4 regions of the Enterobacter sp. FW301-JW81 genome follow, and region 3 is predicted to be linked to each of the others. Evidence: predicted binding sites of a transcription regulator. Region 3 holds the regulator's gene; each other region holds the start of a gene.

Region 1 (8,081 bases), on a different contig from region 3:
CCCGTTCGGCCTACCTCGCCCGGATTGAACAGGCAAAGAGCAACACCGTACATCGCTCGCAGCTGGCCTGCGGTAACCTGGCGCACGGTTTCGCCGCCTGCCAGCCTGATGATAAAGCCTCATTAAAGAGCATGTTGCGTAACAATATCGCCATCATTACCTCCTACAACGATATGCTTTCCGCGCACCAGCCTTATGAGGTTTATCCCGATATTATCCGTAAAGCGCTGCACAGCGTGAATGCCGTGGGCCAGGTGGCGGGCGGTGTACCCGCTATGTGCGACGGCGTGACGCAGGGTCAGGACGGTATGGAGCTGTCTCTGCTGAGCCGCGAAGTGATTGCCATGTCCGCGGCGGTGGGGCTGTCACACAACATGTTTGATGGCGCGCTGTATCTCGGCGTGTGTGACAAGATTGTCCCGGGCCTGGTGATGGCTGCGCTGTCGTTTGGCCATCTGCCTGCGATCTTTGTGCCGTCCGGCCCGATGGCAAGCGGCCTGCCGAACAAAGAAAAAGTCCGTATTCGTCAGCTGTATGCGGAAGGGAAAGCAGACCGCCAGGCGCTGCTGGAGGCGGAAGCCGCGTCCTACCATGCGCCGGGGACCTGTACGTTCTACGGTACGGCCAACACTAACCAGATGGTCGTGGAATTTATGGGGATGCAGCTTCCAGGCTCGTCCTTTATCCAGCCGGATGCACCGCTGCGCAAGGCGTTGACCGAGGCCGCGGCCCGTCAGGTCACGCGACTGACCGGCAACGGCAACGAATGGATGCCGATGGGCAAAATGGTCGACGAAAAGGTCATCGTCAACGGGATTGTTGCGCTGCTGGCAACCGGGGGGTCAACTAACCACACCATGCACCTGGTGGCCATGGCGCGTGCGGCGGGCATCCTGATTAACTGGGATGATTTCTCTGAGATCTCTTCCGTGGTGCCCCTGATGGCACGCCTCTATCCGAACGGCCCGGCGGATATTAACCACTTCCAGGCCGCAGGCGGCGTACCGCTGCTGATGCGTGAGCTGCTGAAGGGGGGTCTGCTGCATGAAGATGTAAACACCGTGGCGGGCTTTGGCCTGCAGCGCTACACCCAGGAGCCGTGGCTGAACAACGGCGAGCTGGACTGGCGTGATGGGGCGAGCGCCTCTCTTGATGCGCAGGTGATTGCCACCATCGATAAACCTTTCTCTCCTCACGGTGGCACCAAAGTCCTGAGCGGTAACCTCGGTCGTGCGGTGATGAAAACCTCAGCCGTACCGGAAGAGAACCAGATTATCGAAGCGCCGGCGGTGGTGTTTGAAAGCCAGCACGACGTATTACCCGCCTTTGATGCCGGTCTTCTCGACAAAGACTGCGTGGTGGTGGTGCGTCATCAGGGGCCAAAAGCCAACGGGATGCCAGAATTACATAAACTTATGCCACCACTTGGTGTATTATTGGACCGCCGTTTCAAAATTGCACTGGTGACCGATGGGCGCCTCTCTGGCGCATCCGGTAAAGTGCCTTCAGCCATCCACGTGACGCCGGAAGCATACGACGGCGGCCTGCTGGCGAAAGTGCGTGACGGCGACATGATTCGCGTTAATGGCCAGACGGGCGAGTTAACCCTGCTGGTTGATGACGCAGAGCTGGCGGCACGTCAGCCCCATATTCCTGACCTGAGCGCCTCGCGCGTGGGGACTGGACGCGAAATGTTTGGTGCGCTGCGTGAGAAACTCTCCGGTGCGGAGCAGGGCGCAACCTGTATTACGTTTTAAGACGACTTGATTTTAACGATCTGGCGAGAGAAGACTCTGATGAAAAACTGGAAAACAAGTGCAGAAGCAATCCTGACCACTGGCCCTGTCGTGCCGGTTATCGTGGTAAACAAGCTGGAGCACGCTGTACCGATGGCGAAAGCGCTGGTTGCGGGCGGCGTTCGCGTTCTGGAAGTGACCCTGCGTACCGCCTGCGCGATGGACGCTATTCGCGCTATCGCCAAAGAAGTGCCGGACGCCATCATCGGTGCGGGTACCGTTCTTAATGCACAGCAGCTGGCCGACGTGACCGAAGCGGGCGCACAGTTTGCCATCAGCCCGGGCCTGACCGAGCCGCTGCTGAAAGCCGCCACCGAAGGCACTATTCCGCTGATCCCGGGTATCAGCACCGTTTCTGAACTGATGCTGGGGATGGACTACGGTCTGAAAGAATTCAAATTCTTCCCGGCGGAAGCGAACGGCGGCACCAAAGCGCTGCAGGCGATTGCGGGTCCATTCTCTCAGGTGCGTTTCTGCCCGACCGGCGGTATCTCTCCTGCTAACTACCGTGACTACCTGGCGCTGAAGAGCGTGCTGTGCATCGGCGGCTCATGGCTGGTTCCGGCGGATGCGCTGGAAGCAGGCGACTGGGATCGTATCACCAAACTGGCTCGTGAAGCGGTTGAAGGCGCGAAGCAGTAAGTCATCTCCGCATGAGAAACGGGCCTTACGGCCCGTTTTTTTTATCCTGCTACCTTAACGTTTGCTGCGGCCGCTTTCGCTCTCGCCACGGCGTCGTCCACGTTATCTCCGGTGGCTAATGCCACGCCAAGACGACGGGAGCCATCGATTTCCGGCTTGCCGAACAAACGCACCTGCAGACCTGCGCCCACCGCTGCGTCGACGTTATCAAACGTGACGTTCTGGCTGGTTAACTGCGGCAGGATCACCGCCGACGCGGCCGGGCCGTACTGACGAATGCCGCCCACAGGCAGGCCGAGGAAGGCCCGCACGTGAAGGGCAAACTCGGAGAGATCCTGCGAAATGAGCGTGACCATGCCGGTGTCATGCGGGCGAGGGGAAACTTCGCTGAAAATCACGTCATCACCGCAAACAAACAGCTCCACGCCGAACAGGCCGTATCCGCCCAGCGCCAGAACGGTCTTGCGGGCAATCTCCTGCGCACGTTCCAGCGCAAGGGCGCTCATCTGCTGCGGTTGCCAGGATTCGCGGTAATCGCCATCTTCCTGGCGGTGGCCAATCGGATCGCAGAAATGGACGCCGTCAACGGCGCTGACGGTTAGCAGGGTGATCTCGAAATCAAACTTCACCACGCCTTCGACAATCACGCGTCCAGCTCCGGCGCGGCCACCCTGCTGGGCATAATCCCACGCCTTGTCCAGCGTGCTGCTGTCGCGAATGAAGCTCTGCCCTTTACCGGAGGAGCTCATCACCGGCTTAATGATGCACGGGTAGCCAATCTCCCCGACGGCCTGCAGAAACGCGGCCTTATCGGCAGCAAAGCGATAGCTCGAGGTGGGCAATCCCAGCTCTTCCGCCGCCAGGCGACGGATGCCTTCGCGGTTCATGGTCAGCTTTGCGGCTTTTGCACAGGGCACCACGCGCTGGCCTTCCTGTTCAAGGGCGATCAGCGTATCGGTGGCGATGGCTTCAATTTCCGGCACAACGAAATCCGGTTTCTCGCGCGTAATCAGCTCGCGAAGGGCATCGCCATCCAGCATGTTAATCACATAAGAACGATGGGCGACGTGCATGGCGGGTGCGTCGGCGTAACGGTCTACGGCAATGACTTCCACGCCTAAGCGCTGACACTCAATGGCGACCTCTTTACCCAGCTCGCCCGACCCTAACAGCATCACTCGCGTCGCCGCAGGTCGCAGCGCGGTTCCTAAACGAATCATAACAATCCCCCTGAAAAAGTTGCGCGCAGTATAAACGAAAACGTTTGCGTCTGTCTTGTGCAGGGCTCAAGGCGCGGGCAGAAATTTGCGCTTCTTTAGTCCGTCCAGACATTTCCTGACGCCTGCTCGCTTACGCTGTGGAGCATGTTCACCGTTAAGTGAGGGAAACCATGTCTGGCTGGCTAAATCAATTGCAATCCCTGTTAGGGCAGAAAACATCCACCTCTGGCGAACAGGGGCTCAGTAAACTGCTGGTCCCCGGGGCGCTCGGCGGGCTGGCAGGCCTGCTGGTCGCGAATAAATCCTCGCGAAAATTACTGGCAAAATACGGCACAGGCGCGCTGCTGGCCGGCGGTGGCGCCATCGCCGGCACCGTACTGTGGAATAAATACAAGGACAGGGTACGGACCGCGCACGGCGATGAGCCGCATTACGGCGAGCACACCTCGCCGCTGGATCTGCGGACAGAACGGCTGATCCTTGCGCTGGTCTTTGCCGCGAAAAGCGACGGGCATATCGACGTCAAGGAGCGATCGGCGATTGAGCAGCAGCTGCGCGAAGCCGGTGTTGAAGAGAAGGGAAGAGCGCTGGTGGCACAGGCGATTGAACAGCCGCTCGATCCGCAGCGTCTTGCGCAAAGTGTGAAAAATGAGGAAGAGGCGCTTGAGCTTTATTTCCTCAGCTGCGCCGCCATCGATATCGATCACTTTATGGAGCGGAGCTACCTTAACGCGCTCGGCGACGCGCTGAAGATACCGCAGGATGTGCGCGAGGGGATTGAGCAGGATATCAAGGAGCAAAAACAGGCGTTGCAGGGATAGCAATCGCCGTTCCGGCCATGTTTCGCTTGCATCATGCGCGGGTTTTGCCAACCTTATAGGGTGTAAAACTTAAAAGAATGATGCTATGCCACCGAAAGCCCGACGTACTCCTTATGCGATCGTCACGCATGGCGATACGCGCATAGACAACTATTACTGGCTGCGGGATGATTCGCGATCCCGGCCAGAGGTGCTCGACTACCTGCACGCGGAAAACGACTATGGCCGCAAGGTCATGTCCAGCCAGCAGACGCTTCAGGACCAGCTGCTGAATGAAATGGTGCAGCGCATTCCCCAGCGCGATATCTCCGCGCCCTGGACCAAAAACGGCTATCGCTACCGCCATATTTACGAGCCCGGCAATGAGTATCCCATCTACCAGCGTCAGTCGGTGTTAAGCGCCGAATGGGACGAGTGGGATATTCTGCTGGATGCCAACCAGCGCGCCGCCCACAGCGAGTTTTATACCCTGGGCGGCATGTCCATTTCCCCGGATAACGCGGTGATGGCGCTGGCGGAGGATTACCTCTCCCGTCGCCAGTACGGCCTGCGTTTTCGCAATCTCGAAACGGGCAACTGGTATCCGGAAATGCTGGAAAACGTCTCTCCAGATTTTGTCTGGGCGAATGATTCAGAGACGGTTTACTACGTTAAAAAGCACGCCTCCACGCTGCTGCCTTACCAGGTATGGCGACACACCGTGGGAACGGACTCCGCAGACGACGAGCTGGTCTATGAAGAGAAAGACGAAACGTTCTATGTCAGCCTGCATAAAACCTCTTCACGCCACTATGTGATTATCTTCCTTGCCAGCGCGACGACGTCTGAAGTCCTGCTGCTGGACGCCGAACTGCCCGATGCCCAGCCGCTCTGTTTCCTGCCGCGTCGCAAGGATCACGAGTACAGCCTGGATCACTTCCAGCACAGCTTTTATTTGCGCTCGAATCGCGAGGGCAAAAACTTTGGTCTTTATAAAACCAAGGTGCGCGATGAGCGCAAGTGGGAGGTGCTTATTCCCGCGCGGGATCAGGTGATGCTGGAAGGGTTCACCCTGTTTACCGACTGGCTGGTGGTGGAAGAGCGCCAGAGGGGGCTGACCAGTATCCGGCAAATCAACCGCAAAACCCGGGAAGTGGTGGGGATTGCGTTCGACGACCCGGCGTATGTGACGTGGATTGGCTTCAACCCGGAGCCCGAATCGTCGCGGTTGCGCTACGGCTACTCGTCCATGACCACGCCGGATACCCTGTTTGAGCTGGATATGGCAACCGGGCAGCGTCAGGTGATTAAACAGACCGAGGTAAAAGGATTTGAGTCCGAAAACTACCGAAGCGAGCACGTGTGGGTTATCGCCCGCGATGGGGTGGAAGTGCCCGTCTCGCTCGTCTATCACAAAGCACATTTCCAGAAAGGCAAAAATCCGATCCTCGTCTACGGCTACGGCTCGTATGGCTCCAGCATGGACGCCGATTTCAGCAGCAGCAGGTTAAGCCTGCTCGATCGCGGCTTTGTGTTTGCCATCGCCCATATTCGCGGCGGCGGTGAGCTGGGGCAGCACTGGTATGAAGACGGGAAATTCCTGAAAAAGAAAAACACGTTTAATGACTACCTCGACGTCTGCGATGCGCTGATTGAGCAGGGCTATGGCGATCCGCAGCTCTGCTTTGGTATGGGAGGCAGCGCGGGCGGCATGCTGATGGGGGCGGTTATCAACCAGCGTCCCGACCGCTTTAAGGGGGTTGTCGCACAGGTTCCGTTTGTTGATGTGGTTACGACCATGCTCGATGAATCCATCCCACTTACAACCGGGGAGTTTGAAGAGTGGGGGAATCCGCAGGATGAGATTTACTACCGCTATATGAAAGAGTACAGCCCGTACGATAACGTAGAGGCGAAAGCCTATCCCCATATGCTGGTAACCACCGGTTTGCATGATTCTCAAGTGCAGTACTGGGAGCCGGCAAAATGGGTGGCGAAACTGCGCGAGCTGAAAACCGATGACAATCTGCTGCTGCTGTGCACGGACATGGACTCCGGACACGGCGGGAAATCGGGACGGTTTAAATCGTACGAAGGGGTGGCCCTGGAGTATGCCTTTTTGATAGGCCTGGCGCAGGACACGCTGCCAGGCCGTGCGGAGCGTTAAGCCTCACCCAGATAATGTTTCAGCGTTAAGCGCAGCTCCGGGCTCATTTTGTCGAGGTTGTTATACAGCCAGCGCAAATAGCCCGGGTCTTTATCCGCAATATCCGACACCGCTTTGCCCCGGTATTTACCAAAGGTGAACGTGGTCAGCAGCGCAGGGCGACCGGTAATCGTCGCCATATCATCCGGCGTCCAGCCAGAGATATTCATAATATCAATGAGCAACGCGGCGGTGATATAGCAGTCATACAGCGCGCGGTGATGGTGAAGCCCCTCAGGGGTACGAACGCTGAGCTTGCGGGACTTGTACAGCGCCATATTACTGTATTTGATCCCCGGCCAGAGGCGGCGCGCCAGCTTCATGGTACAAATCCATTCGCCTGGCATTTCAGGCAACACCCGGCGGTCAAAGCTGGCGTTATGCGCGACATACCACGGGCTACCGTAATAGTGGGGAATGATCTCTTCTATCCACGGCTTATCCGCCACCATCGATTCGGTAATGCGATGGATAGCCATAGCCTGCGGGCTGATGGGGCGATCGGGACGCACCAGATGGCTCATTGGGTTGACGATTTTACCGTCAACCACATCGACAGAGGCCACTTCCACAATTCCGCCCTGAAGATCGCAAGTTTCGGTATCGATTACGCGCAGCATTGAAAACTCCTGAGCTCAAAACGCTTAGCCTAAAGGAATGATATCGCCTTGCCAACCCCGTCTGCTGAGCGTACCGGTCAACAGCAGCTCGCCTTTATCCGCCCGGACGATGAGCTGGCCTCTTTCATCCCACAGCGCGCTGCCGCCACAGGCATTCGCCATTAACACCGCAATGGCATATTTATGCGCGAAGCGCTGCAGGGAGCTGATGGACTGCCGCCAGCGGTGATCCCCCACAGACTGACAGCTGGTAACAAGCGTAGCCCTGGGATCGAGGAGGGGAGAATCGGCGTGTGCATCAATAATGGTAAGCTGTTTATCCCCCGGAATCAGGCTTGCACCGCTACCCTGCGGGTAGCGCAAAATGCTCTGGCGCGAGGGTGAAAATAGGGCGAGGCCTTTCTGGCGCTGGCCATTCCGCTCAAGGGGGAGCCCGGCAATAACCGTAATCCGGTAAAAATGGGCCGCTTCAAGCAGAGGTTCCAGCTGCGCGTCGCCGGGTGGGGGAGGTAACGTCAGCGTACCTGACCCCGTTAACGAGAGTTCAGGGAAGACCAGCAAATCGCACCGCTGCCGTGCTGCTTCAGCAATGAAGCGGAGGTGGTGCGTAACGTGCTCATCAATACTCTGGTGCTGCCCGCCATACTGGGCTGCCGCTATATTCCAATGTGACATCGTGACTTCCTTATACACTGAGTCGCAGAGATTTAAGAATACACCTAATTTTATCAGGGCTTTCTTATCCTGGCAGATTCCGCGTAAGGAAGTGTAACGACTCGTTAAGCTTATTTAACTTT
Region 2 (8,081 bases), on a different contig from region 3:
CTGGTACAGAATGTCATTACTCGTCTGCAGGAACTCGGCGGTGGCGAAGCGGTGCCGCTGGAAGGACGTGAAGAGAACATCGTTTTCGAAGTCCCGAAAGAACTGAGAATTGATGCCCGCGAAGTCGAATAGTCCCTTTTCTGATGAAAGGCCAGCACCTCCTGTGCTGGCCTTTTTTTTACCCGTTACTTTATCGTGACGACAAAATCATGTCTTTTACTGATATTTAAGTCGGTTTCACGTTAAATTCTAATTATCGGTGTTTTCAGTTGGCAGTGCTTCTCAAGGCTGGTTAATCTGAAAACGGTTTACATCATTTTAACGTAAGAGAATAACTATGCATGATGCACAGATCCGTGTCGCTATTGCGGGCGCGGGTGGACGTATGGGCCGTCAGCTGATTCAGGCGGCGCTACAGATGGATGGTGTGGCACTTGGCGCGGCGCTGGAACGTGCAGGTTCATCACTACTTGGCACCGATGCGGGTGAGCTGGCGGGCGCAGGCCACACGGGCGTAACCGTGCAGAGCAGCCTGGAGGCTGTAAAAGATGACTTTGACGTGTTCATCGATTTTACGCGCCCTGAAGGCACATTGAATCACCTGGCGTTTTGCCGTCAGAACGGTAAAGGGATGGTGATTGGCACCACCGGTTTTGACGAGGCGGGTAAACAAGCCATTCAGGAGGCATCAAACGAGATTGCGATCGTCTTCGCTGCCAACTTTAGTGTAGGCGTTAACGTGATGCTGAAGCTGCTGGAAAAGGCGGCGAAAGTGATGGGCGACTATACCGACATTGAAATTGTTGAAGCGCATCACCGCTATAAAGTCGACGCGCCATCAGGCACGGCGCTGGCAATGGGCGAAGCGATTGCTTATGCAATGGATAAAGACTTAAAAGACATCGCGGTCTATTCTCGCGAAGGTCATACGGGCGAACGCGTTCCGGGATCCATTGGTTTCGCAACGGTGCGAGCAGGCGATATCGTCGGCGAACATACCGCGATGTTCGCCGATATCGGCGAACGTGTAGAGATCACGCATAAGGCATCTAGCCGAATGACATTTGCAAATGGCGCAGTGCGCTCCGCGTTGTGGTTGAAAGGCAAGCGTAATGGTCTTTTTGATATGCGAGATGTACTCGATCTCAACAATTTGTAAGCATTATTACCCATCGTGATGTGGTTATTGCAGTCGTAATATATTGATTGCATAGGGCAATAATTTATTGCCCTTTTATTTTGTCTTCTTTGTGAGTGTTATTAAGTTAAAGCTTTAAAACAATATCTCTTCTCTCTGTTTTACGTTGCGTAATTGTAAATTTTGACCATATGGTCCACTTTTTATTGCCCCGCGCACGAAATTTCCGTTAAACTTACCGCGCAAGCGTTTTCCAGAATGATTTGCCTGATCTTTTTGCCCGTTAAATCGCATTCCAGCCGCCAGGCTCGCAAAAGACTAAACAAAATATCCGTTTTAAGTTGACTTTTACCCACCAAATCCCCAGAATGCCGCCGTTTGCCAAAAATCCGCTGGCAACACATTTGCATTGATCCATGACATGGTTATGAATTAATATGCAAATAAAGTGAGTGAATATTCTCTGGAGGGTGTTTTGATTAAGTCAGCGCTATTGGTTCTGGAAGACGGAACCCAGTTTATCGGTCGGGCCATAGGGGCAACGGGTTCGGCGGTTGGGGAAGTCGTTTTCAATACTTCAATGACCGGTTATCAAGAAATCCTCACTGATCCTTCCTATTCTCGCCAAATCGTTACTCTTACTTATCCTCATATCGGCAATGTCGGCACCAATGCGGCTGACGAAGAGTCCTCTCAGGTACATGCGCAAGGCCTGGTCATTCGCGACCTGCCGCTGATTGCCAGCAACTTCCGCAACACCGAAGACCTCTCTTCCTACCTGAAACGCCATAACATCGTGGCGATTGCCGATATCGATACCCGTAAGTTAACGCGTCTGCTGCGCGAGAAGGGTGCACAAAACGGCTGCATCATTGCAGGCGATAACCTCGATGCGGCCCTGGCGCTGGAAAAAGCGAAAGCCTTCCCGGGCCTGAACGGCATGGACCTGGCAAAAGAAGTGACTACCGCTGAAGCCTACAGCTGGACGCAGGGTAGCTGGACGCTGGAAGGCGACCTGCCGGAAGCGAAAAAAGAGAGCGAGCTGCCTTTCCACGTGGTGGCTTATGATTTTGGCGCCAAGCGCAACATCCTGCGCATGCTGGTTGACCGCGGCTGCCGTCTGACGGTGGTGCCGGCGCAGACCTCTGCCGAAGACGTACTGAAGATGAACCCGGACGGCATCTTCCTCTCTAACGGCCCAGGCGACCCGGCTCCTTGTGACTACGCCATCGCTGCCATCAAGTCCTTCCTGGAAACCGACATCCCGGTATTCGGCATCTGCCTCGGCCATCAGCTGCTGGCTCTGGCGAGCGGTGCGAACACCGTTAAGATGAAGTTCGGTCACCACGGTGGTAACCACCCGGTGAAAGACATTGATAACAACACGGTGATGATTACCGCGCAGAACCACGGTTTCGCCGTCGATGAGGCCTCAATGCCGGCTAACCTGCGCGTGACCCATAAGTCGCTGTTCGATGGCACCCTGCAGGGGATTCATCGTACCGATAAGCCAGCATTCAGCTTCCAGGGCCACCCTGAAGCCAGCCCGGGCCCACACGATGCCGCGCCGCTGTTCGATCACTTCATCGAACTTATTGAGCAATACCGTAAGACCGCTAAATAATCAGGAGCCGAGAAGACAATGCCAAAACGTACAGACATAAAAAGCATCCTGATCCTTGGCGCTGGCCCGATCGTCATCGGCCAGGCCTGCGAATTCGACTATTCCGGTGCGCAGGCGTGTAAAGCCCTGCGCGAAGAGGGTTACCGCGTTATCCTGGTCAACTCTAACCCGGCAACCATCATGACCGACCCGGAAATGGCTGATGCAACCTACATCGAGCCGATTCACTGGGAAGTGGTACGCAAAATCATCGAAAAAGAGCGTCCGGACGCGGTGCTGCCAACCATGGGCGGCCAGACGGCGCTGAACTGTGCGCTGGAGCTGGAGCGTCAGGGCGTGCTGGAAGAGTTCGGCGTGACCATGATTGGCGCAACCGCCGACGCGATTGATAAAGCAGAAGACCGTCGTCGCTTTGACGTGGCGATGAAGAAAATCGGCCTCGACACCGCGCGTTCCGGCATCGCACACAATATGGAAGAAGCGCTGGCCGTCGCGGCTGACGTGGGCTATCCGTGCATCATCCGTCCATCCTTCACCATGGGTGGCACCGGCGGCGGGATCGCCTACAACCGCGAAGAGTTCGAAGAGATTTGCGAACGCGGTCTGGATCTTTCCCCAACCAAAGAGCTGCTGATTGATGAATCGCTGATTGGCTGGAAAGAGTACGAGATGGAAGTGGTGCGTGATAAAAACGACAACTGCATCATCGTCTGCTCCATCGAAAACTTCGATGCGATGGGGATCCACACCGGCGACTCCATCACCGTTGCGCCAGCCCAGACCCTGACCGACAAAGAGTATCAAATCATGCGTAACGCCTCGATGGCGGTACTTCGTGAAATCGGCGTGGAAACCGGCGGTTCTAACGTGCAGTTCTCCGTGAACCCGAAAACCGGCCGTCTGATTGTTATCGAAATGAACCCGCGCGTGTCCCGTTCCTCCGCGCTGGCCTCTAAAGCGACCGGCTTCCCGATTGCGAAAGTGGCGGCGAAGCTGGCGGTGGGTTATACCCTCGACGAGCTGATGAACGACATCACCGGTGGCCGCACCCCGGCGTCCTTCGAGCCGTCCATCGACTACGTTGTGACCAAAATTCCACGCTTCAACTTCGAGAAATTCGCCGGCGCGAACGACCGCCTGACCACCCAGATGAAATCTGTTGGCGAAGTGATGGCGATTGGCCGCACGCAGCAGGAATCCCTGCAGAAAGCGCTGCGCGGCCTGGAAGTCGGTGCGACCGGCTTTGACCCGAAAGTAAGCCTGGACGACCCGGAAGCGCTGACCAAAATTCGCCGCGAGCTGAAAGACGCGGGCGCTGAGCGCATCTGGTACATCGCCGATGCCTTCCGTGCGGGCCTGTCCGTGGACGGCGTGTTCAACCTGACCAACATTGACCGCTGGTTCCTGGTGCAGATTGAAGAACTGGTGCGTCTGGAAGAACAGGTGGCTGAGCTGGGCATCACCGGCCTGGACGCTGACTTCCTGCGCGTGCTGAAGCGTAAAGGCTTCGCCGATGCGCGTCTGGCTAAGCTGGCGGGCGTGCGTGAAGCGGAAATCCGTAAGCTGCGCGACCAGTACGACCTGCACCCGGTCTACAAGCGCGTAGACACCTGTGCGGCAGAGTTCTCAACTGACACTGCTTACATGTACTCCACCTATGAAGATGAGTGCGAAGCGAACCCGTCCGTCGACCGCGACAAGATTATGGTGCTGGGCGGCGGTCCAAACCGTATCGGCCAGGGCATCGAGTTCGACTACTGCTGTGTACATGCCTCGCTGGCGCTGCGCGAAGACGGTTACGAGACCATCATGGTCAACTGTAACCCGGAAACGGTCTCGACCGACTACGACACCTCTGACCGCCTCTACTTCGAGCCGGTTACCCTGGAAGACGTGCTGGAAATCGTGCGCATCGAGAAGCCAAAAGGCGTTATCGTGCAATACGGCGGCCAGACCCCGCTGAAGCTGGCGCGCGCGCTGGAAGCGGCTGGCGTGCCGGTTATCGGTACCAGCCCGGATGCGATTGACCGTGCGGAAGACCGCGAGCGTTTCCAGCAGGCCGTTGACCGCCTGAAGCTGAAACAGCCGGCAAACGCCACCGTCACCGCCATTGAAATGGCCGTTGAGAAGGCGAAAGAGATTGGCTACCCGCTGGTGGTGCGTCCTTCGTACGTGCTGGGCGGCCGCGCGATGGAAATCGTGTATGACGAAGCCGACCTGCGTCGCTACTTCCAGACGGCGGTGAGCGTCTCCAACGATGCGCCAGTGCTGCTCGACCGCTTCCTCGACGACGCGGTAGAAGTGGACGTTGACGCCATCTGCGACGGCGAAATGGTGCTGATTGGCGGCATCATGGAGCATATCGAGCAGGCGGGCGTGCACTCCGGCGACTCCGCCTGTTCTCTGCCAGCGTACACCCTGAGCCAGGAAATTCAGGACGTGATGCGCCAGCAGGTGCAGAAGCTGGCCTTCGAGCTGCAGGTTCGCGGCCTGATGAACGTCCAGTTCGCGGTGAAAGACAACGAAGTCTACCTGATTGAAGTGAACCCGCGCGCGGCGCGTACCGTACCGTTCGTCTCCAAAGCCACCGGCGTCCCGCTGGCGAAAGTGGCGGCACGCGTGATGGCGGGCCAGACGCTGGCACAGCAGGGCGTGACCAAAGAAATTATTCCACCGTACTACTCGGTGAAAGAAGTGGTGCTGCCGTTCAACAAATTCCCGGGCGTTGACCCGCTGTTAGGGCCAGAGATGCGCTCCACCGGGGAAGTGATGGGCGTGGGCCGCACCTTCGCAGAAGCCTTCGCGAAGGCGCAGCTGGGCAGTAGCTCCACCATGAGAAAATCAGGCCGTGCGCTGCTCTCCGTTCGCGAAGGCGACAAAGAGCGCGTGGTTGACCTGGCCGCCAAGCTGCTGAAGCAGGGCTTCGAGCTGGATGCAACCCACGGTACGGCGATTGTGCTGGGTGAAGCCGGTATCAACCCGCGTCTGGTGAACAAGGTGCATGAAGGTCGTCCGCACATTCAGGATCGTATCAAGAATGGCGAATACACCTACATCATCAACACCACCGCAGGCCGCCAGGCGATTGAAGACTCCAAGCTGATTCGCCGCAGCGCGCTGCAGTACAAGGTGCACTATGACACCACCCTGAACGGCGGTTTCGCTACGGCCATGGCGCTGAACGCGGATGCCACCGAGAAGGTGATTTCAGTGCAGGAAATGCACGCGCAGATTAGCAAGTAAGTAAAAATGCCCGGTGCCGTTAGGTTGCCGGGCATTCTCCCTATCTTCAGAACCTTCTGGTTTTCCATCCGCATTCAGTCAGTTAGCCTAAAATGGTTAGGTCGATAACGAAATTCAACTGAGAGCAGGGGAAAACACCATGCAAAATAAATTACTGATCGCTTCCGTTCTGGCTGCCACTGCAATGTTCACCGTGGCGGGCTGTTCGTCTAATCAGGCCGTAAAAACTACCGATGGTAAAACCATTGTCACCGACGGCAAGCCGCAGGTGGATGACGATACCGGCCTGGTGTCGTACAAAAACGCTGAAACCGGTCAAACTGAGCAGATTAACCGTGACCAGGTTAAATCCATGGGCGAGCTGGATAACTAATTCAGAATTCTGACGTAAGCCCGTCAATAATATTCACTATTAGCCTGTTGAATTACTGACTACACTCTTTTGTTAAAAGAAAGCAGTAACAACAGGCTAATCAATGATTCTGATAATTTACGCCCATCCTTATCCGCAGCACTCGCATGCGAATAAGCGGATGCTTGAGCAGGTAAGGACGCTTGATAACGTAGAGATACGTTCCCTCTATCAACTCTATCCCGATTTTAATATCGATATCGCCGCCGAACAGGAGGCACTTTCCCGCGCCGATCTGATTATCTGGCAGCATCCCATGCAGTGGTACAGCACGCCCCCGCTCCTGAAACTGTGGATTGATAAAGTTTTCTCCCACGGCTGGGCGTATGGACACAACGGCAATGCGCTTAAAGGCAAAAGCCTGATGTGGGCGGTAACCACCGGCGGAGGGGAAAGCCACTTTGATATTGGTTCCTTCCCGGGGTTTGACGTCCTGGCGCAGCCGCTGCAGGCGACCGCGCTCTATTGTGGTCTGAACTGGCTCCCGCCTTTTGCCATGCACTGCACGTTTGTCTGCGACGATGAAACGCTGCAGGCGCAGGCTCGCCATTATAAACAACGCTTACTCGAGTGGCAGGAGACGCATCATGGATAGCCATACGCTGATACAGGCGCTGATTTACCTCGGCGCGGCGGCGCTGATTGTGCCCGTGGCGGTACGCCTGGGGCTGGGCTCCGTTCTCGGCTATCTGATTGCCGGCTGCGTCATTGGGCCGTGGGGGCTTCGTCTGGTCACGGATGCAGAGGCGATTCTGCATTTCGCTGAAATTGGCGTTGTGCTGATGCTCTTTGTGATTGGTCTGGAACTCGATCCGCAGCGCTTGTGGAAGCTTCGCGCCTCGGTATTTGGCGGTGGCGCGTTGCAAATGGTGGCCTGCGGACTGCTGTTGGGCGGGTTCTGTATCCTGCTGGGAATGGACTGGAAAGTGGCAGAGCTCATCGGCATGACGCTGGCGCTCTCCTCAACGGCGATTGCCATGCAGGCCATGAACGAGCGTAACCTGACGGTCTCCCAGATGGGCCGCAGCGCGTTCTCCGTGCTGCTGTTCCAGGATATTGCCGCTATCCCGCTGGTGGCGATGATCCCGCTGCTGGCGGCAAGCGGTTCCTCGACGACGCTGGGCGCTTTCGCGCTGTCCGCACTGAAGGTGGCGGGCGCGCTGGCGCTGGTGGTTCTGCTTGGACGCTACGTTACCCGTCCGCTGCTGCGGTTTGTTGCCCGCTCAGGCCTGCGCGAAGTGTTCAGCGCCGTGGCGCTGTTCCTGGTGTTTGGCTTTGGTCTGCTGCTGGAAGAGGCCGGGCTGTCGATGGCGATGGGGGCATTCCTCGCAGGCGTTCTGCTGGCGAGCTCTGAATATCGTCACGCGCTGGAAAGCGATATTGAGCCGTTCAAAGGGCTGCTGCTAGGGCTGTTTTTCATCGGCGTAGGGATGTCCGTCGACTTCGGCACGCTGGTAACGCACCCGCTGCGGATCGTCATCCTGCTGGTGGGCTTCCTGGTCATTAAAATGGTGATGCTCTGGCTGATTGCGCGTCCACTGAACGTGCCGACCCGGCAGCGACGCTGGTTTGCCGTGCTGCTGGGGCAGGGGAGTGAATTTGCGTTCGTGGTCTTTGGCGCAGCGCAGATGGCAAACGTGCTCGATCCGGAGTGGGCGAAAGCG
Region 3 (8,081 bases):
CACCTTTATTTTGTAGTTATTTGAGAGACTAAAAAAGCCGCCGAAACGGGCAGCAAGAAGAAAATGCAGGGGGGTGCCAGCTATTGTAGCGGGCTTTAGCTATTTATCTAGTGAAAAAATCGCCAGTAAATGCGCTCCGCTGGCAACCTGTTTTTCCAACTGTTATTGTGGTGGGATTAAACGGTGTCACCACCGTCCGGAAAAAACAGGAGTTGTAAGCATGTTTACTGGTATTGTGCAGGGCACCGCCAAAGTGGTGTCCATTGATGAAAAACCTAATTTCCGTACTCATGTTGTCGAGCTGCCGGAATATATGCTTGAGGGCATCGAAACCGGCGCGTCGATTGCCCACAACGGCTGCTGCCTGACAGTAACCGAAATTAACGGCAGCCAGATCAGCTTTGATTTAATGAAAGAGACGCTGCGCATCACCAACCTGGGCGAGCTGGCGGTGGGGGATACCGTCAACGTTGAGCGGGCGGCGAAGTTCAGCGATGAGATTGGCGGCCATCTGATGTCCGGGCACATCATGACCACCGCGGAAGTGGCGAAAATCGTCACCTCGGAAAATAACCGTCAAATCTGGTTCAAAATGCAGGATCCTTCATTAATGAAATACATCCTCTATAAAGGATTTATTGGCATCGATGGGATTAGCCTGACGGTGGGGGAAGTAACGCCAACGCGTTTTTGCGTGCACTTAATTCCTGAAACGCTGCAGCGCACCACGCTGGGTACGAAAAAACTGGGGCATCGCGTGAATATCGAAATCGATCCGCAAACCCAGGCGGTGGTCGATACGGTTGAACGCGTGCTGGCAGCAAAAGAAGCCGCAATAATAAAGGCCGTCGAAGAAGAATAAAAAACAACCCCGGATTTCCGGGGTTATTTTTTAGCGTGCGACACGCAATCCGTGTTCAATCCCACGGCTGAAAACCACCTGCCAGAGCTGAATATCCCGCGCGCGAAACGCGCCCGCACAGGCATTCAGATAATAGCTAAACATCCGTTTGAATCGTTCAGAATAGTTGTCCGCAATCTCTGGCCAGGCCTCCTGAAAACGCGCATGCCATGCCATCAGCGTGGTGTCGTAATCGGCGCCAAAGTTATGCCAGTCCTCCATAACGAAATGGGATTCACTGGCGTTGGCAATCTGGCGAACGGACGGTAAACAGCCGTTCGGAAAGATGTATTTGTTGATCCACGGGTCAACGTTATTGTCGGTCCGCTTAGAGCCGATAGTGTGCAGCAGGAAGATGCCGTCCGGCTTTAAATTACGATCCACCACCTCAAAGTAGGTGTCGTAGTTTTTCGGCCCAACGTGCTCGAACATACCCACGGAAACGATACGATCGAACTGTTCGTTCAGGTCACGGTAATCCTGCAGCCGGATATCCACATCGAGACCCTGGCAGCGTTCCCGCGCCATTTTTTGCTGTTCCGCTGAAATCGTGACGCCGACCACGCTGACGCCATAGTGCTTCGCCATAAAGTACGCCAGCCCGCCCCAGCCGCAGCCGATATCCAGCACGCGCATACCGGGCTGTAGCTGCAGTTTCTCGCTAATCAGACGCAGCTTAGCCTGCTGAGCCTCTTCAAGCGTCGACGCGTCTTTCCAGTAGGCGCAGGAGTACTGCATGAAAGGGTCAAGCATGCGGTTGAACAGGTCGTTGCCAAGATCGTAGTGTTCTTTGCCGACGATCCACGCGCGTTTTTTACTTTGCAGATTAAACAGTCTGGCAGAGGCGACACGCAGGGTGTCTTTCAGGTTGCGGGGGAGTTGATTTTCCAGACCGGCACGCAAAACGCTGGCGAAAAAGATATCCAGCCGTTCGCACTCCCACCAGCCGTCCATATAGCTTTCTCCCAGTCCTAACGATCCCTCACGCAACACGCGTTTAAAAAAGTCGGGATGTTTGACCTGGGGATCGGATGGCGAAGATCCGTTGATAGTGATGCCTGCACGACCCAACAGTTCACTGACGATCCGGGACCAGTTATCGTCCGGAACGCTGACTTCTTCTATACACGATGAACTCATAGCTTCTCCATCACCCTACTGTGATCAGAACCTTAAAACAGCGTAGACGCTTTTTTGGTTTGTGAGAAATCTCACGGTAAATACCGCGAGGCTAGTATCCGACGTAGAACAGAGGAAGGGAGATAACCCTTGCCGAAAATGCCTTCCATGGTAAAACGGGAGCACTCCGGCTCCCGTTAACGCTTAATATTTATCGTATTTAATCGAACCAAATTTAGTATAGGCCTCAAAATTTGGTGATTCAATAGAAAATTCTTAGCAACCTAATCACTGAAAATTAACATGATTTCTGGCGCAATTACGCATGTGACGTTTCAACCTGAGCGCGGTTATCCTGCTCACGCTGCGCGGAGGCCTGCATGCGATAGCCTATTACCGCCAGCGCAACGGTCACCAGCATCACGCTGGTGGTGGTCAGAAGCGGCGTAGCAATCAGCGCGGAGACCACCAGGCTTGCCAGGAAGCACAAACCCAGCTGCAGGGTGTTCTGCAGCGCGGCGGCGCGTCCTGTCGCCTGCGGGAACGGACGGAGCGCCTGCGCTACGACGATAGGGTAAATCGCCCCGTTCGCGACGGCCATCACGCAGAATGGAATCAAAATTTCAGCCAGACCGGCGCCCGGAATAAAGCCAACGGCCCAGGTCCCGATAACGCTCAGGGCATACAGCACCAGCAGCCATGGCAGCATCTGCTGACCTTCCCACTTTTGCAGCGCTGCACGACAGCCGTATCCGCCCACCAGGAACGCGATGGTCTGCGGAACGTAGCTCAGCCCGATGGCTGCCGGGCTGTATCCCATATCGTGCAGAATAAACGGCGAGCCGGTGAGCCACGCGAAGAAGCTCGCCGAGCAGGCGGCATAGATCAGGACATTGCCGCGATACGCTTTGGTGCCCAGCAGGGAAGTGAAGGTGATTGGCTTCGCGTCAGCATGCGCCTCTTTTTTATGCGCGGGCTTGAGGGCAAACGCCGGCAGCATTAGTACCAGCGTGATGGCAAACAGCGTGGCAAAAATGGCCTGCCAGTCAAAATGCGCGAGGATCCAGCTGCCCAGCAGCGGAGCAAGGGCTGGCGAGAGTCCCACGAGCGGCATAATGGTGGCGAAAATACGGTTTGTGCGGTTAGCCGGGTAGTAGTCGGTAACCAGCGCCTGCCAGGTGACGGCAGCGGCACAGACGCCCACGGCCTGAATAAAGCGCAGCACCAGCAGCCAGGTGGCGTCGCGTACCCATAGCATCCCCAGACAGCCAACGGCAAAAATGGCCAGACCCAGCAGCAATACCGGTTTACGACCAAAGCGATCCGAGAGCGGTCCCCAGAGCAGCTGTGCGAAAGCAAAACCGGCGAGGAACAAACTCAGGCTGGCGCTGATGGCCGCGGCAGGCGTCTGCAGATCTTCCTGCATAGCGGCGAAAGCCGGCAGGTACATATCGGTGGCCAAAAAGCCCAGCACGCTTAAGCCGCCGAGCCAGACTAAAAAACCTTTCCTGGGTTGCATTATTTTATTCTCCTTAAGGAGGCAGGTGTACGTTGGCGCTGAGTGTAGGGAGTGCAAAGCCGCTTGTGAAACGCTAATATTTGGCGGGTGCATTCAAAAATTTTGCAGGCAGAAAATGTGGTCAGATTATTCTCTTGAAGTGGTCGATGCTGTCGCGCGTAACGGCAGCTTTAGCGGTGCGGCGCAGGAGCTGCACCGCGTCCCTTCGGCTATCAGCTACACCGTGCGTCAGCTCGAAGAGTGGCTGGCGGTTCCGCTGTTTGAACGGCGCCATCGTGATGTCGAATTAACGCCCGCCGGCGCGTGGTTTTTGAAGGAAGGGCGTTCTGTTATCAAAAAAATGCAGATCACCCGCGAACAGTGTCAGCAGATCGCCAACGGCTGGCGGGGGCATCTTTCCATCGCGGTGGATAATATCGTTAAGCCGGAACGCACCCGGCAAATGATCGTCGATTTCTATCGGCATTTTTCTGACGTCGAGCTGCGGGTCTCGCAGGAGGTGTTCAACGGCGTCTGGGATGCGCTGGCGGACGGCAGGGCAGAGATGGCGATTGGGGCCACGCAGGCGATCCCGGTCGGGGGACGTTACGCCTTTCGCGATATGGGCATGCTGAGCTGGAAGTGCGTGGTGGCACGCGATCATCCGCTGGCGGCAATGGAAGGGCCGTTGAGCGACGATACGCTACGCAACTGGCCTTCACTGGTGCTGGAGGATACCTCCCGTTCATTACCCAAGCGTATCACCTGGCTTCTGGATAACCAGCGGCGGGTGGTGGCCCCTGACTGGGAATCGTCGGCGACGTGCCTCAGCGCCGGGCTGTGCGTCGCGATGGTGCCCGTGCACTTTGCGCGCCCAAAAATCGATACCGGAGAATGGGTTGAACTGACGCTGGAGAATCCCTTCCCGGATGCGGCCTGCTGCCTCACCTGGCAGCAAAATGACGTCTCACCCGCCATGGACTGGCTTCTGGATTATCTGGGAGACAGCGAAACGCTGAACCGGGAGTGGTTACGGGAGCCAGCGTAGCTGGCCCCGTAGAGCGATTAACGACGGTAGTCGCGGAACGGGCCATCCGCAACGGAACGGCGTTCGATAAGGCGCGGGTGAACTTCAATGGACTGCGACTCTTCGCGCTTGTTGACGATCCTGTCCATCAGCATGTTGAAGGCCGTTTCGCCCAGCGAATCTTTCGGCTGGTGAATGGTGGTCAACGCTGGCGTAAAGTAGCGCGCGTTACGCACGTTATCATACCCGATCACGGAAATATCCTGCGGTACGCGCAGGCCCAGCTCATCGGCGGCGCAGAGCGCGCCCATCGCCATGATGTCGCCCCCGCAGAACACGGCGGTCGGACGATGCTGCTGGGAGACGATCTGCTGCATAGCGCGGTAGCCCGACTCCGGCTCAAAGTCGCCCTGCACGATCCAGTTTTCCGGCACGTTGATCAGCGCTTCTTCCATTGCTTTCATGAAGCCGGCCAGACGGCCCGCGCCGGTGTTGCGCTCCAGCGGACCCGGGATCACGCCAATCTCGCGGTGACCGCGTTCGATCAGGTAACGACCGGCCATATAGCCGCCTTCAAAGGCGTTATCGATAACGGAATCGGTGAAGTCCGCGCGCGCTTCGCCCCAGTCCATCACCACCATCGGAATATGGCGATACTCTTCGAGCATGGACAGCACGGACTCCGGATACTCGGAACACATCACCAGCAGGCCATCAACACGCTTTTGCGCCATCATCGACAGGTAGGCGCGCTGTTTTTCAATGCTGTTCCACGCGTTGCCCAGAATCAGGGTATAGCCTTTCTGGAAGCAGTTTTTCTCAACTGCTTCAATGATCTCGGCAAAATAGGCCGCTTCACTGCTGGTGGCCAGCAATCCAATAGATTTGGTGTGATTAACCTTGAGGCTTCGCGCAACCGCACTTGGCGAATAGTGCAGCTCTTTGATCGCGGCCCAGACGGCATTGCGCGTCTCTTCCGCCACGAAGCGGGTTTTGTTAATAACATGTGATACGGTTGTAGTGGAAACGTTTGCGCGTTTTGCTACGTCTTTAATTGTTGCCATTAAATGTCACTCCAGACCATATCCTAAACTCCTGAAAAACTTGAAGGTAAACGTTTGCCTTCTCTCACCCTTATTTCGCAATGTTGAGTTGCGGCACGCCGGGAAAACGACACGGGACGTCAGGAGGGGGTCAATGGCCGGTACGCTAATAAATTTAGCGTGGAATTTTGTCCTATCTTGATGAAAAGGGGAAGAGGTAAAGTGTTTATCAGTTTAAATCCAGGAAGATTTTTGACGTAAACTGTGCAAAAATGAGCAGGCTCACTTTTCGTGGGGGGATTAAAAGGAGAAAAATTGATGAGTTCCGATCTGAAGTTTTCGCTGTTCACCACCGTTATTGTGCTGGCTCTGATTGTCGCTGCCGGTCTGACGGCTGCGCTGCACTGATTTACGCGGAGGGAGAGCGTTCTCCCTCCCGATCGCCCCAATTGTTACTTCTCATGCAAAAATCTTTTGCCATTTTGTTAACTTCTAATTTTTTGTGATTGATGTCATGCTTTCGGCTTCTTTGTTCTGTGTCCCCATATGACACGGCATCCGGAGTTGACGCATGAAAATCAATTTTCCCCTGCTGGCCCTGGCGATTGGCGCTTTTGGGATTGGCACCACTGAATTCTCCCCGATGGGGTTACTGCCTGTTATTGCCCGGGGCGTGGACGTCTCGATCCCTGCTGCAGGCATGTTAATCAGCGCCTACGCAATCGGCGTGATGGTAGGCGCGCCGCTGATGACGCTTCTCCTTTCGCACCGCGCGCGCCGCAATGCGCTGATTTTCCTGATGGCGATTTTCACCCTGGGCAACGTGCTTTCCGCCATTGCGCCGGACTACACCACGCTGATGCTGTCTCGCATTCTGACCAGCCTTAACCACGGCGCGTTCTTTGGGCTGGGGTCGGTCGTGGCGGCAAGCGTGGTGCCAAAACACAAGCAGGCGAGCGCCGTGGCAACCATGTTTATGGGCCTGACGATTGCCAACATTGGCGGGGTGCCTGCGGCGACCTGGCTGGGTGAAGCGATCGGCTGGCGTATGTCCTTCCTGGCGACCGCCGGGCTAGGCGTGATTGCCATGGTGGCGCTGTTCTTCTCCTTGCCAAAAGGCAGAGCGGGGGAACGTCCTGACGTGCGCAGAGAGCTTTCGGTGCTGATGCGCCCGCAGGTGCTCTCCGCGCTGCTCACCACCGTCCTGGGGGCAGGGGCGATGTTCACCCTTTACACCTACATTTCGCCGGTGTTGCATGACATCACCCACGCGACGCCTCTCTTTGTTACCGCAATGCTGGTGCTGATTGGCGTGGGCTTCTCGATTGGCAACTATCTGGGTGGGAAATTTGCCGACCGTTCCGTGAGCGGGACGCTGAAGGGCTTCTTAACCCTGCTGATTGTCATCATGATCGCCATTCCGTGGCTGGCGCGTAACGAGTATGGGGCCGCCATTGCGATGGTCGTCTGGGGTGCCGCAACCTTTGCCGTGGTTCCACCGCTGCAGATGCGCGTGATGCGTGTCGCGCATGAAGCGCCGGGTCTCTCATCTTCGGTCAATATTGGTGCCTTCAACCTGGGCAATGCACTCGGTGCGGCGGCCGGTGGGGCCGTGATTTCAGGGGGGCTGGGGTACAGCTTTGTGCCGGTGATGGGGGCAATCATTGCCGCCCTCGGCCTGCTGCTGGTGATGATGTCGGGTCGTAAACAGCCGGAAGCAGCCTGCGCTGCTGAATAAACCAAAAACGCAGAAGGGCGAGCCCTTCTGCGTGTCTCTTACGCGGCGAAGTTCTTCGCCACAAAGTCCCAGTTAACCAGCGCCCAGAAGTGCTCCAGGTAGTTAGGACGCGCGTTACGGTAATCAATGTAGTAAGCGTGTTCCCAAACGTCTACGGTCATCAGCGGCTTAGCGCTGGTGGTCAGCGGGGTGCCCGCGTTAGACGTAGAAACGATAGCCAGTTTGCCATCAGCTTCTTTGACCAGCCACGTCCAGCCAGAGCCGAAGTTCTTGATCGCGGCATCGGTGAACTTCGCTTTGAAATCCGCGAAGCTGCCAAATGCGGCGTTGATGGCGGCAGCCAGTTCACCGGCAGGCTCACCACCGGCATTCGGTGCCAGGCAGTGCCAGTAGAAGGTGTGATTCCACACCTGAGCGGCGTTGTTAAATACGCCACCCTCTGAGCTGCGGACGATCTCTTCCAGCGTTTTGCCTTCGAAATCGGTGCCCTTGATCAGGTTGTTCAGGTTGGTGACGTACGTCTGGTGATGCTTGCCGTAATGATATTCCAGGGTTTCCGCAGAAATGTGCGGTGCCAGGGCGTCTTTTGCATACGGTAGTGCAGGTAATTCGAACGACATTGCTTCTCTCCTTATTGTATTTTGCGTTGCCAATAACCACACAGACAACAGGGACAGGATAGCAAATTGAAAGGGTATGCAAAAGAGGAACTTACCCTGCCACGGGCGTGGCAGGGCAGGGGTTAGCGAATGGTT
Region 4 (8,081 bases), on a different contig from region 3:
GGCCTCCATCAACCTGCCTGAGAGCTAATTAGGATATGACCCGACGCGCTGACCGCTTGTTCCAGATTGTGCAGATCCTGCGGGGCAGGCGTCTGACAACGGCAGCGCATCTGGCGGACCGGCTTGGCGTGTCCGAGCGCACGGTCTACCGCGATATCCGCGACCTGTCACTTTCCGGCGTGCCGGTGGAAGGTGAGGCGGGAAGCGGATACCGGCTGATGTCGGGTTTTGACCTGCCGCCGCTGATGCTGACAAACAGGGAGTCAGAGGCGCTGATCGTCGCGATTCGCCTGCTCAAAACCTGGGGAGGTGAGTCGCTGTCGCGCGAGCTGGAGTCGGCTCAGGAAAAGGTGCTGGCTATCCTGCCGGAGGAGAGTCGGCGAAAGGCGGAGCAGGCGCGTATCTACGCCCCGGACTTTTGCATGCAAAGTCACTCCCGCAGCCATTTTGACATGATTCATCAGGCGATTTCCGCCCAGCGCGTGCTGGCGCTGCATTACCGCGATGAAGCCGGACAGCTCTCTAAGCGTGAGGTTCAGCCGCTGGGGCTGTTCTTCTGGGGTGAGCGCTGGCTGCTGGCGGCGTGGTGCGAACGGCGCGATGACTATCGCTGTTTCCGGCTCGACAGATGCCTCAATATTGTGACGACGGAGAGGCGATTTAGCGAGAGTGCGGACAGGTCATTGGCGGATTTTTTGCGCAAGGTGAGGCAGTAAAAAGCCAGCTCTTGAGCTGGCTTTTTTGCCCGGCGGCGCTGCGCTTGCACGGGCCTACAGGTTTTGTAGGCCGGGTAAGGCGTAGCCGCCACCCGGCACTAACCGTCAGGTTAGAAGTTATAACCCACAACCAGGTAACCACCCCAGCCGGTAGAACGGACGCTGAAATCGCCGTTGCCGAAGTTCAGGCTCGCGTCATCGTTCCACTGGCCACCGTTGTGCCAGTAACGCGCAACAACAGAGTAGTGCCAGTGATCGTAGTTCAGCGCCAGGATGTGGCTGGAGGCGATGGAGTCGTTGGTGCGCGCTTTCTTACCGTTCAGGTCGCGGAAGTCGTTGTCGCCCAGATCTGAACCCCAGTCAAAGTTGGTGAAGCCGATGTAGCTCAGGTTGCCGCCCCACAGCTGGGTAATTGGCACAAAGTATTTCACTTTGAAACGGTAGCCATCCCACTCGTTTTCGTTCGCGGCACCGTAGTTCTGCCACTGGTACTTAGCGTACACGTTCAGAGACAGGCTCATTGGCAGACCGGTATCGATGTCAGTACCCAGACCCATGTACCAGGTGCTCTGGCGACCGGATTTGTTGCGGCCCATGTCGTAGATGTAGTTGTTCGCGAAGTACCACTCTTTGAACGGACCAAACGCCAGGCTGGTACCGGTCAGCTTATCAATAGAGAAGCGTGGTTCAATTTCCATGAACAGTGGGGAACCGTGGTTCCAGATACCTTTCGCGTCGGTGTTACCACCGAAGAAGACCGGTGCATCCATATAGCCATAGAAATCAAACCAGTCTTTCTTGGCGAACGCTTCATATTCCAGGTAGGTATCGTTACGGATCTGAGGTCCGAAGCGGGTGTGGTAGCTGCCAACCACGTTAACGCTCTGGTGCCACCAGTCGGAGAGGTATTGCGGTTTGTCGTTTTCCGCTGCGTTAACAGTGAAAGAGGAGGACAGTGCCAGCACGGCGCCAGCTGCGAGTAATGTTTTTTTCATAATCATGCCACTGATTGAAATTCCCTTCCGGGAGTGAAAAATGCGCGAATTGCGTTTCTAAATATTTCGTGTTTCTGCGGTGCCTATTATAGGAATCCCTGCTCACAAAAATATGTGTTGTTTCACATATCTCTCACACGCGTAATCGATTGCGTTCACGTTTGCGTACTTTAAACGGCCGGGATTGTAGCGGCAATCATTTATGTTGCCAATCCATACGAAATGTAAATGTTAGCGGAGTGACATTTCACTCCGCTTAAGAGGATGGAATTACTGCGCGGCAGGTTGAATGTCGTGAATGCGGATAAAGCCTAACTGTTCCGGCGTAAGGCCGCTTAGCTGAAGCGGTATTTCCACATCGCTGGGCGCTAAAACGCTGGCCGGGGCGGTGAACAGCTGATTCTTCACGTTCACCTCCTGGTAATTCTCCGTGGTGCCCTGGATTTGTCCCCACTCCACGGTACCGCTGAAGGCTGGAAGCGGATCGTTGGATTCGCCCTGGATGCGTAATGTTGCGCGCGTACCATCGGCATTCGCCGCCACGTTCACCAGCGACATTTTCAGCGTGCCGACCTGGCTGTTCAGGCGCGCAGGCGTATTCGCGCCCGGCAGCAGATAAACTCCGCTGCTGGATTTGGCGTTCAGCGCGTTTTGCTGGGTGATCTTCACCGTTTCTTTGTTCAGTTTGTCCAACGCCGTATTGAGCGTATTCACGCTCTGTTTCATCTGACGGACTTCGGTTTGCTGTGCACAGGCGCTAAGGGTGAAGAGGCTCCCCACCAGCAAAATTTTCAGGTAACGTCTTGTCATTGCGTTTATTTCCTTGAAATAACGGATCGCTCTAATGATAGCCAGCATCATTGCGTCAGACATAGATCCTTTATCTCAAAAAGCTCTTCCTTTGTTGTCAGGCCAGATCAGGGTAAAATGAAAATCAGTTAACCGGATAACAGGGATACCGTATGCATTGCCCATTCTGCTCCGCTGTGGATACCAAAGTCATCGACTCTCGTCTTGTGGGCGAGGGGTCATCCGTACGCCGTCGTCGGCAGTGTCTGGTGTGCAACGAGCGTTTCACGACCTTTGAGGTTGCAGAGCTGGTAATGCCGCGCGTGGTAAAAAGTAACGACGTGCGCGAGCCGTTCAACGAAGAGAAACTGCGCAGCGGGATGCTAAAGGCCCTCGAAAAACGGCCCGTCAGCGCGGATGACGTCGAAATGGCGTTAAACCACATAAAATCTTACCTGCGCGGTTTGGGCGAGCGTGAAGTGCCCAGCAAGATGATCGGCAACCTGGTGATGGAACAGCTGAAAAAACTTGATAAGGTCGCCTATATCCGCTTCGCCTCTGTCTACCGCAGTTTCGAAGATATCAAAGAGTTCGGCGAAGAGATCGCCCGCTTACAGGATTAAGCTCATGCACGATGAGATGTACATGGCGCGCGCCATGAAGCTGGCGCAGCGCGGTCGTTTTACTACCCATCCCAACCCAAACGTCGGGTGCGTGATCGTCAAAGACGGCGAGATTGTGGGGGAGGGGTTTCACTATCGTGCAGGCGAGCCGCATGCTGAGGTTCATGCGCTGCGCATGGCTGGCGAGAAGGCGCGCGGTGCCACGGCCTACGTTACGCTGGAGCCCTGCAGCCATCACGGGCGTACGCCGCCGTGCTGCGAAGCGCTGATTGCCGCCGGTGTTTCACGCGTGGTCGCCTCGATGCAGGACCCGAATCCGCAGGTGGCCGGACGCGGTCTGTATCGCCTGCAGCAGGAAGGCATTGAGGTCAGCCATGGTCTGATGATGCAGGACGCGGAAGCAATCAATAAAGGCTTCCTGAAGCGTATGCGCACGGGGTTCCCGTATATCCAGCTCAAGCTGGGCGCCTCGCTGGATGGACGTACGGCGATGGCAAGCGGCGAGAGCCAGTGGGTAACTTCGCCGCAGGCAAGGCGCGATGTGCAACGTCTGCGTGCGCAAAGCCATGCTATCCTCACCAGCAGTGAAACCGTGCTCGCTGACGATCCGGCCATGACCGTGCGCTGGGATGAGCTGAATGCCGATACCCAGGCGCTCTATCCGCAGGAGAACCTGCGTCAGCCGCTGCGTATTATTATTGATAGCCAGAACCGCGTGACGCCGGAGCACCGTATTGTCCAGCAGCCGGGTGAAACCTGGATTGCCCGCACCAGGGAAGATACGCGCGAATGGCCGGAAGGCGTGCGCAGCATCATGGTGCCGGAGCATAACGGTCATCTGGATCTCGTGGTGCTGATGATGCTGCTCGGCAAGCAACAGGTGAACAGCATTTGGGTCGAAGCGGGCCCGACGCTGGCCGGTGCGCTCTTACAGGCCGGGCTGGTGGATGAACTGATTGTTTACGTTGCGCCTAAACTGTTAGGTCACGACGCGCGCGGCCTGTTTGTGCTGCCCGGCCTTGAAAAACTGGCCGATGCACCACAACTCAAATTTAGCGAGATTCGTCCGGTGGGTCCGGATGTCTGCCTCCACTTAACGACAGCGTAATTGCTCCCGAAATAGGGAAGCAGTGCGCAAAGTATTATGATAAAATCCGCCCCCCTGCGGGGCCAAATGAACCCGTAAAGGAAGAGTATGAACATTATTGAAGCTGCTGTAGCTACCCCGGACGCTCGCGTCGCCATCACCATTGCGCGTTTCAACAACTTCATCAACGACAGCCTGCTGGAAGGTGCCATTGACGCCCTGAAACGTATCGGCCAGGTTAAAGATGACAACATTACCGTTGTTTGGGTTCCAGGCGCTTACGAACTGCCACTGGCGGCGGGCGCGCTGGCGAAAACCGGTAAATATGACGCGGTGATTGCACTGGGTACCGTTATTCGTGGCGGCACTGCGCACTTCGAATACGTTGCGGGCGGTGCAAGCAACGGTCTGGCACACGTTGCGCAGGACGCTGAAATTCCTGTCGCGTTCGGCGTGCTGACCACCGAAAGTATTGAACAAGCCATCGAACGTGCTGGCACCAAAGCCGGTAACAAAGGTGCAGAAGCTGCACTGACCGCGCTTGAAATGATTAATGTATTGAAAGCCATCAAGGCCTGATTTTTTCGTAAGGGGAATTCCGTGAAACCTGCTGCTCGTCGCCGCGCCCGTGAATGTGCCGTCCAGGCACTTTACTCCTGGCAGTTGTCCCAGAACGACATCGCTGATGTTGAGTACCAGTTCCTGTCAGAACAGGACGTGAAAGATGTTGACGTTCTGTACTTCCGTGAACTGCTGTCGGGAGTGGCGACTAATAGCGCGTATCTCGATGGTCTGATGAAACCTTACCTGTCCCGTCTGCTCGAAGAGCTGGGTCAGGTAGAAAAAGCAGTGTTGCGTATCGCGCTGTTTGAGCTGTCCAAACGTGATGATGTGCCGTATAAAGTGGCCATCAACGAAGCGATCGAACTGGCGAAAACCTTCGGCGCTGAAGACAGCCATAAGTTTGTAAACGGCGTACTTGATAAAGCAGCACCTGCGATCCGTCCCCACAAAAAGTGATCCGCAAACCGGAGTCCTGCGTTGCCTGACGGGCAGTGCGGCTCCGGTTTTTTCTTTTATTTGCTGAGGCATAACGTATGGCATGCGGCGAATTCTCCCTGATTGCCCGTTATTTCGACCGTGTCAGAACCTCTCGTCTTGATGTTGAAACCGGCATTGGCGATGACTGTGCACTTCTCAATATTCCCGAAAAACAGACGCTGGCAATCAGCACCGACACCTTAGTGTGCGGACGTCATTTTTTACCGGATATCGATCCTGCCGATCTGGCGTATAAAGCGCTGGCGGTTAACGTTAGCGATCTGGCGGCAATGGGTGCCGATCCCGCGTGGCTGACGCTGGCTCTGACGCTGCCTGAGGTAGATGAAGCCTGGCTTGAAGCCTTCAGCGATGCGCTGTTTGAGCAGCTCAACTACTACGATATGCAGCTGATTGGCGGCGATACCACTGCCGGGCCGCTGTCGATGACGCTGGCGATCCACGGCTATGTCCCGCTCGGTCGCGCGCTGAAGCGCTCAGGCGCAAAACCCGGCGACTGGATTTACGTGACCGGTACGCCTGGTGACAGCGCGGCAGGGCTGGCTATTCTGCAGGATCGCTTAACCGTGAAAGACGCTGACGATGCGGCATATCTGGTTAAACGCCATCTGCGCCCGACGCCGCGTATTCTGCACGGCCAGGCGCTGCGCGAGCGGGCAAGCTCGGCTATCGATCTCTCTGACGGTCTCATCTCAGACCTCGGCCATATTCTGAAGGCCAGCGGCGTCGGCGCGCGCGTTGACCTGGACCTGTTCCCGCTGTCAGAGCAACTGCTTCGCCATGTGGAGCCTGAGCAGGCCCTGCGCTGGGCGCTCTCCGGTGGCGAAGATTATGAGCTGTGCTTCACCGTGCCGGAGCTGAACCGTGGGACGCTGGATGTCGCGTTAGCGCATCTCGGCGCGAAGTTTACCTGTATCGGTCAGATCATGCCGGAAAGCGAAGGGCTGAAGTTTGTGAAAGACGGTACGCCTGTGACGCTGGACTGGAAAGGGTACGATCACTTCGCGTAAGTTTGTGTGTTCTGTATTGCCGGGTGGCGCTGCGCTTACCCGGCCTACAAATAGGGTGAGAGCGTAGGCCGGGTAAGGCGAAGCCGCCACCCGGCAAGTATTTACTTAAACCCCACCACCGGATGCTGCTGATACGGCGTCTCCAGCTCGGCAACCTGCTCCGGTGTCAGGGATAAATCCACTGCACTCAGCAGCTCATCCAGCTGCTCTTCCCGGGATGTGCCGATAATCGGTGCCGCAACGCCGCGCTTACCCAGCAGCCACGCCAGTGCCACCTGGGCGCGGGTTGCTCCGGTATCGTCGGCGATCCCGGCTAAGCGTTCGGCGATTAGCGCATCGCTGGCCTCTGTTCCTTCGTACAGGTTTTTTCCCACTTCATCCGATACCAGGCGGGCCGTGGTTTCTCCCCACGGGCGGGTCAGCCGGCCGCGTGCCAGCGGGCTCCACGGGATCACCGCGACGCCCTCCTGATGGCACAGCGGCAACATCTCTCGTTCTTCTTCACGATAGATCAGATTGTAGTGATCCTGCATGGTGACAAAGCGCGCCCAGCCGTGCTGCGCCTGGAGATCCAGCGCCTGTGCAAACTGCGACGCGTGCATAGACGACGCGCCGATGTAGCGCGCTTTACCGGCCTTTACGACGTCGTTGAGCGCTTCAAGCGTCTCCTCGATCGGCGTGTTGTAATCCCAGCGGTGAATTTGCAGCAGATCGACGTAATCCATGTTCAGGCGTCTGAGGCTGTCATCAATGGAACGCAGGATCTGCGCGCGAGAAAGGCCCTGAGGCAGGTCGCCCACCGGGTAGTACACCTTGGTGGCGACGACGATTTCATCACGACGAGCAAAATCGCGCAGGGCGCGACCAACAATCTCCTCGCTGCTGCCGTCGGAGTAGCTGTTGGCGGTGTCAAAGAAGTTAATGCCGCCCTCAATGGCGCGTTTGATAATCGGACGGCTGCTCTCTTCCGGCAGCGTCCAGGCGTGATTTCCCCGATCGGGCTCGCCGAAGGTCATGCATCCCAGACAAAGTCGGGAAACCTTGAGGTCGGTTTTTCCTAATGTAGTGTATTGCACGGTCCGCTCCTGCTGTTTAAACACCAGGTTTAAGCATAGCAGGAGCGGAAAAGGGGAGGGATTAGTCCAGCCAGGCGCGGATTTTGGCTTCGATACCGGCGGCGTCCAGGCCAATCGCCGCGCGGGCTTCGTCCTGGGTACCTTGCGGAATGAAATGATCCGGCAGGCCGAGGTTCAGCACCGGAACGGCTTTACGGTTTGCCATCAGCACCTCGTTCACGCCGCTGCCCGCACCGCCCATAATGGCGTTTTCTTCCAGCGTGACCAGCACGTCATGCGTCTGCGCCATGCTCAGGATCAGAGACTCGTCGAGCGGCTTCACAAAGCGCATATCCACCAGGGTGGCATTCAGCGTTTCAGCCACTTTCGCGGCCTCCGGCATCAGCGTACCGAAGTTCAGAATTGCCACTTTCTCACCGCGACGTTTTACCAGACCTTTACCGATCGCCAGCTTTTCCAGCGGCTGCAGCTCAACGCCCACCGCATTACCGCGCGGGTAGCGAACGGCACTTGGACCATCCTGATAGTGGTAGCCGGTAAACAGCATCTGACGACATTCGTTTTCGTCGCTTGGCGTCATGACAACCATATCGGGAATACAGCGCAGGAACGACAGGTCAAACGCGCCCTGGTGAGTCTGGCCGTCGGCACCGACGATGCCCGCACGATCGATAGCAAACAGTACCGGTAGCTTCTGAATGGCCACGTCATGGATCACCTGATCGT

The links. Region 3 encodes PurR, which represses purine synthesis genes. Its sites were predicted from a motif close to CANGCAAACGTTTGCNTG; they were not measured.
Region 1: purT (formate-dependent phosphoribosylglycinamide formyltransferase) is a predicted target of PurR. The motif match lies at 3,692-3,709, and genes of this name have one in related genera.
Region 2: carA (glutamine-hydrolyzing carbamoyl-phosphate synthase small subunit) is a predicted target of PurR. The motif match lies at 1,378-1,395, and genes of this name have one in related genera.
Region 4: AC3WOK_RS16265 (nucleoside-specific channel-forming protein Tsx) is a predicted target of PurR. The motif match lies at 1,850-1,867, and genes of this name have one in related genera.

The regions. Positions count from the first base shown of each region.
Region 1 is NZ_JBYTBA010000002.1:749,906-757,986, forward strand. It holds gene edd (phosphogluconate dehydratase) at 1-1,757, shown strand, start outside; gene kdgA (bifunctional 4-hydroxy-2-oxoglutarate aldolase/2-dehydro-3-deoxy-phosphogluconate aldolase) at 1,797-2,438, shown strand; gene purT (formate-dependent phosphoribosylglycinamide formyltransferase) at 2,480-3,658, opposite strand; gene AC3WOK_RS10505 (tellurite resistance TerB family protein) at 3,829-4,479, shown strand; gene ptrB (oligopeptidase B) at 4,565-6,625, shown strand; gene exoX (exodeoxyribonuclease X) at 6,622-7,284, opposite strand; gene AC3WOK_RS10520 (nitrilase-related carbon-nitrogen hydrolase) at 7,309-7,959, opposite strand; gene AC3WOK_RS10525 (DNA polymerase III subunit theta) at 8,070-8,081, opposite strand, start outside.
Region 2 is NZ_JBYTBA010000004.1:173,412-181,492, reverse strand. It holds gene ispH (4-hydroxy-3-methylbut-2-enyl diphosphate reductase) at 1-132, shown strand, start outside; gene dapB (4-hydroxy-tetrahydrodipicolinate reductase) at 338-1,159, shown strand; gene carA (glutamine-hydrolyzing carbamoyl-phosphate synthase small subunit) at 1,614-2,762, shown strand; gene carB (carbamoyl-phosphate synthase large subunit) at 2,781-6,005, shown strand; gene AC3WOK_RS14240 (YgdI/YgdR family lipoprotein) at 6,145-6,378, shown strand; gene kefF (glutathione-regulated potassium-efflux system oxidoreductase KefF) at 6,482-7,012, shown strand; gene kefC (glutathione-regulated potassium-efflux system protein KefC) at 7,005-8,081, shown strand, end outside.
Region 3 is NZ_JBYTBA010000001.1:621,153-629,233, forward strand. It holds gene AC3WOK_RS02980 (riboflavin synthase) at 221-862, shown strand; gene cfa (cyclopropane fatty acyl phospholipid synthase) at 893-2,041, opposite strand; gene punC (purine nucleoside transporter PunC) at 2,340-3,539, opposite strand; gene punR (DNA-binding transcriptional activator PunR) at 3,655-4,566, shown strand; gene purR (HTH-type transcriptional repressor PurR) at 4,584-5,609, opposite strand; gene cydH (cytochrome bd-I oxidase subunit CydH) at 5,907-5,996, shown strand; gene AC3WOK_RS03010 (MFS transporter) at 6,160-7,326, shown strand; gene sodB (superoxide dismutase [Fe]) at 7,365-7,946, opposite strand; gene AC3WOK_RS03020 (C40 family peptidase) at 8,069-8,081, opposite strand, start outside.
Region 4 is NZ_JBYTBA010000005.1:123,778-131,858, forward strand. It holds gene AC3WOK_RS16255 (VOC family protein) at 1-21, shown strand, start outside; gene AC3WOK_RS16260 (helix-turn-helix transcriptional regulator) at 36-716, shown strand; gene AC3WOK_RS16265 (nucleoside-specific channel-forming protein Tsx) at 827-1,711, opposite strand; gene AC3WOK_RS16270 (SadB/YajI family lipoprotein) at 1,982-2,521, opposite strand; gene nrdR (transcriptional regulator NrdR) at 2,674-3,123, shown strand; gene ribD (bifunctional diaminohydroxyphosphoribosylaminopyrimidine deaminase/5-amino-6-(5-phosphoribosylamino)uracil reductase RibD) at 3,128-4,231, shown strand; gene ribH (6,7-dimethyl-8-ribityllumazine synthase) at 4,319-4,789, shown strand; gene nusB (transcription antitermination factor NusB) at 4,811-5,230, shown strand; gene thiL (thiamine-phosphate kinase) at 5,308-6,279, shown strand; gene AC3WOK_RS16300 (aldo/keto reductase) at 6,381-7,355, opposite strand; gene dxs (1-deoxy-D-xylulose-5-phosphate synthase) at 7,417-8,081, opposite strand, start outside.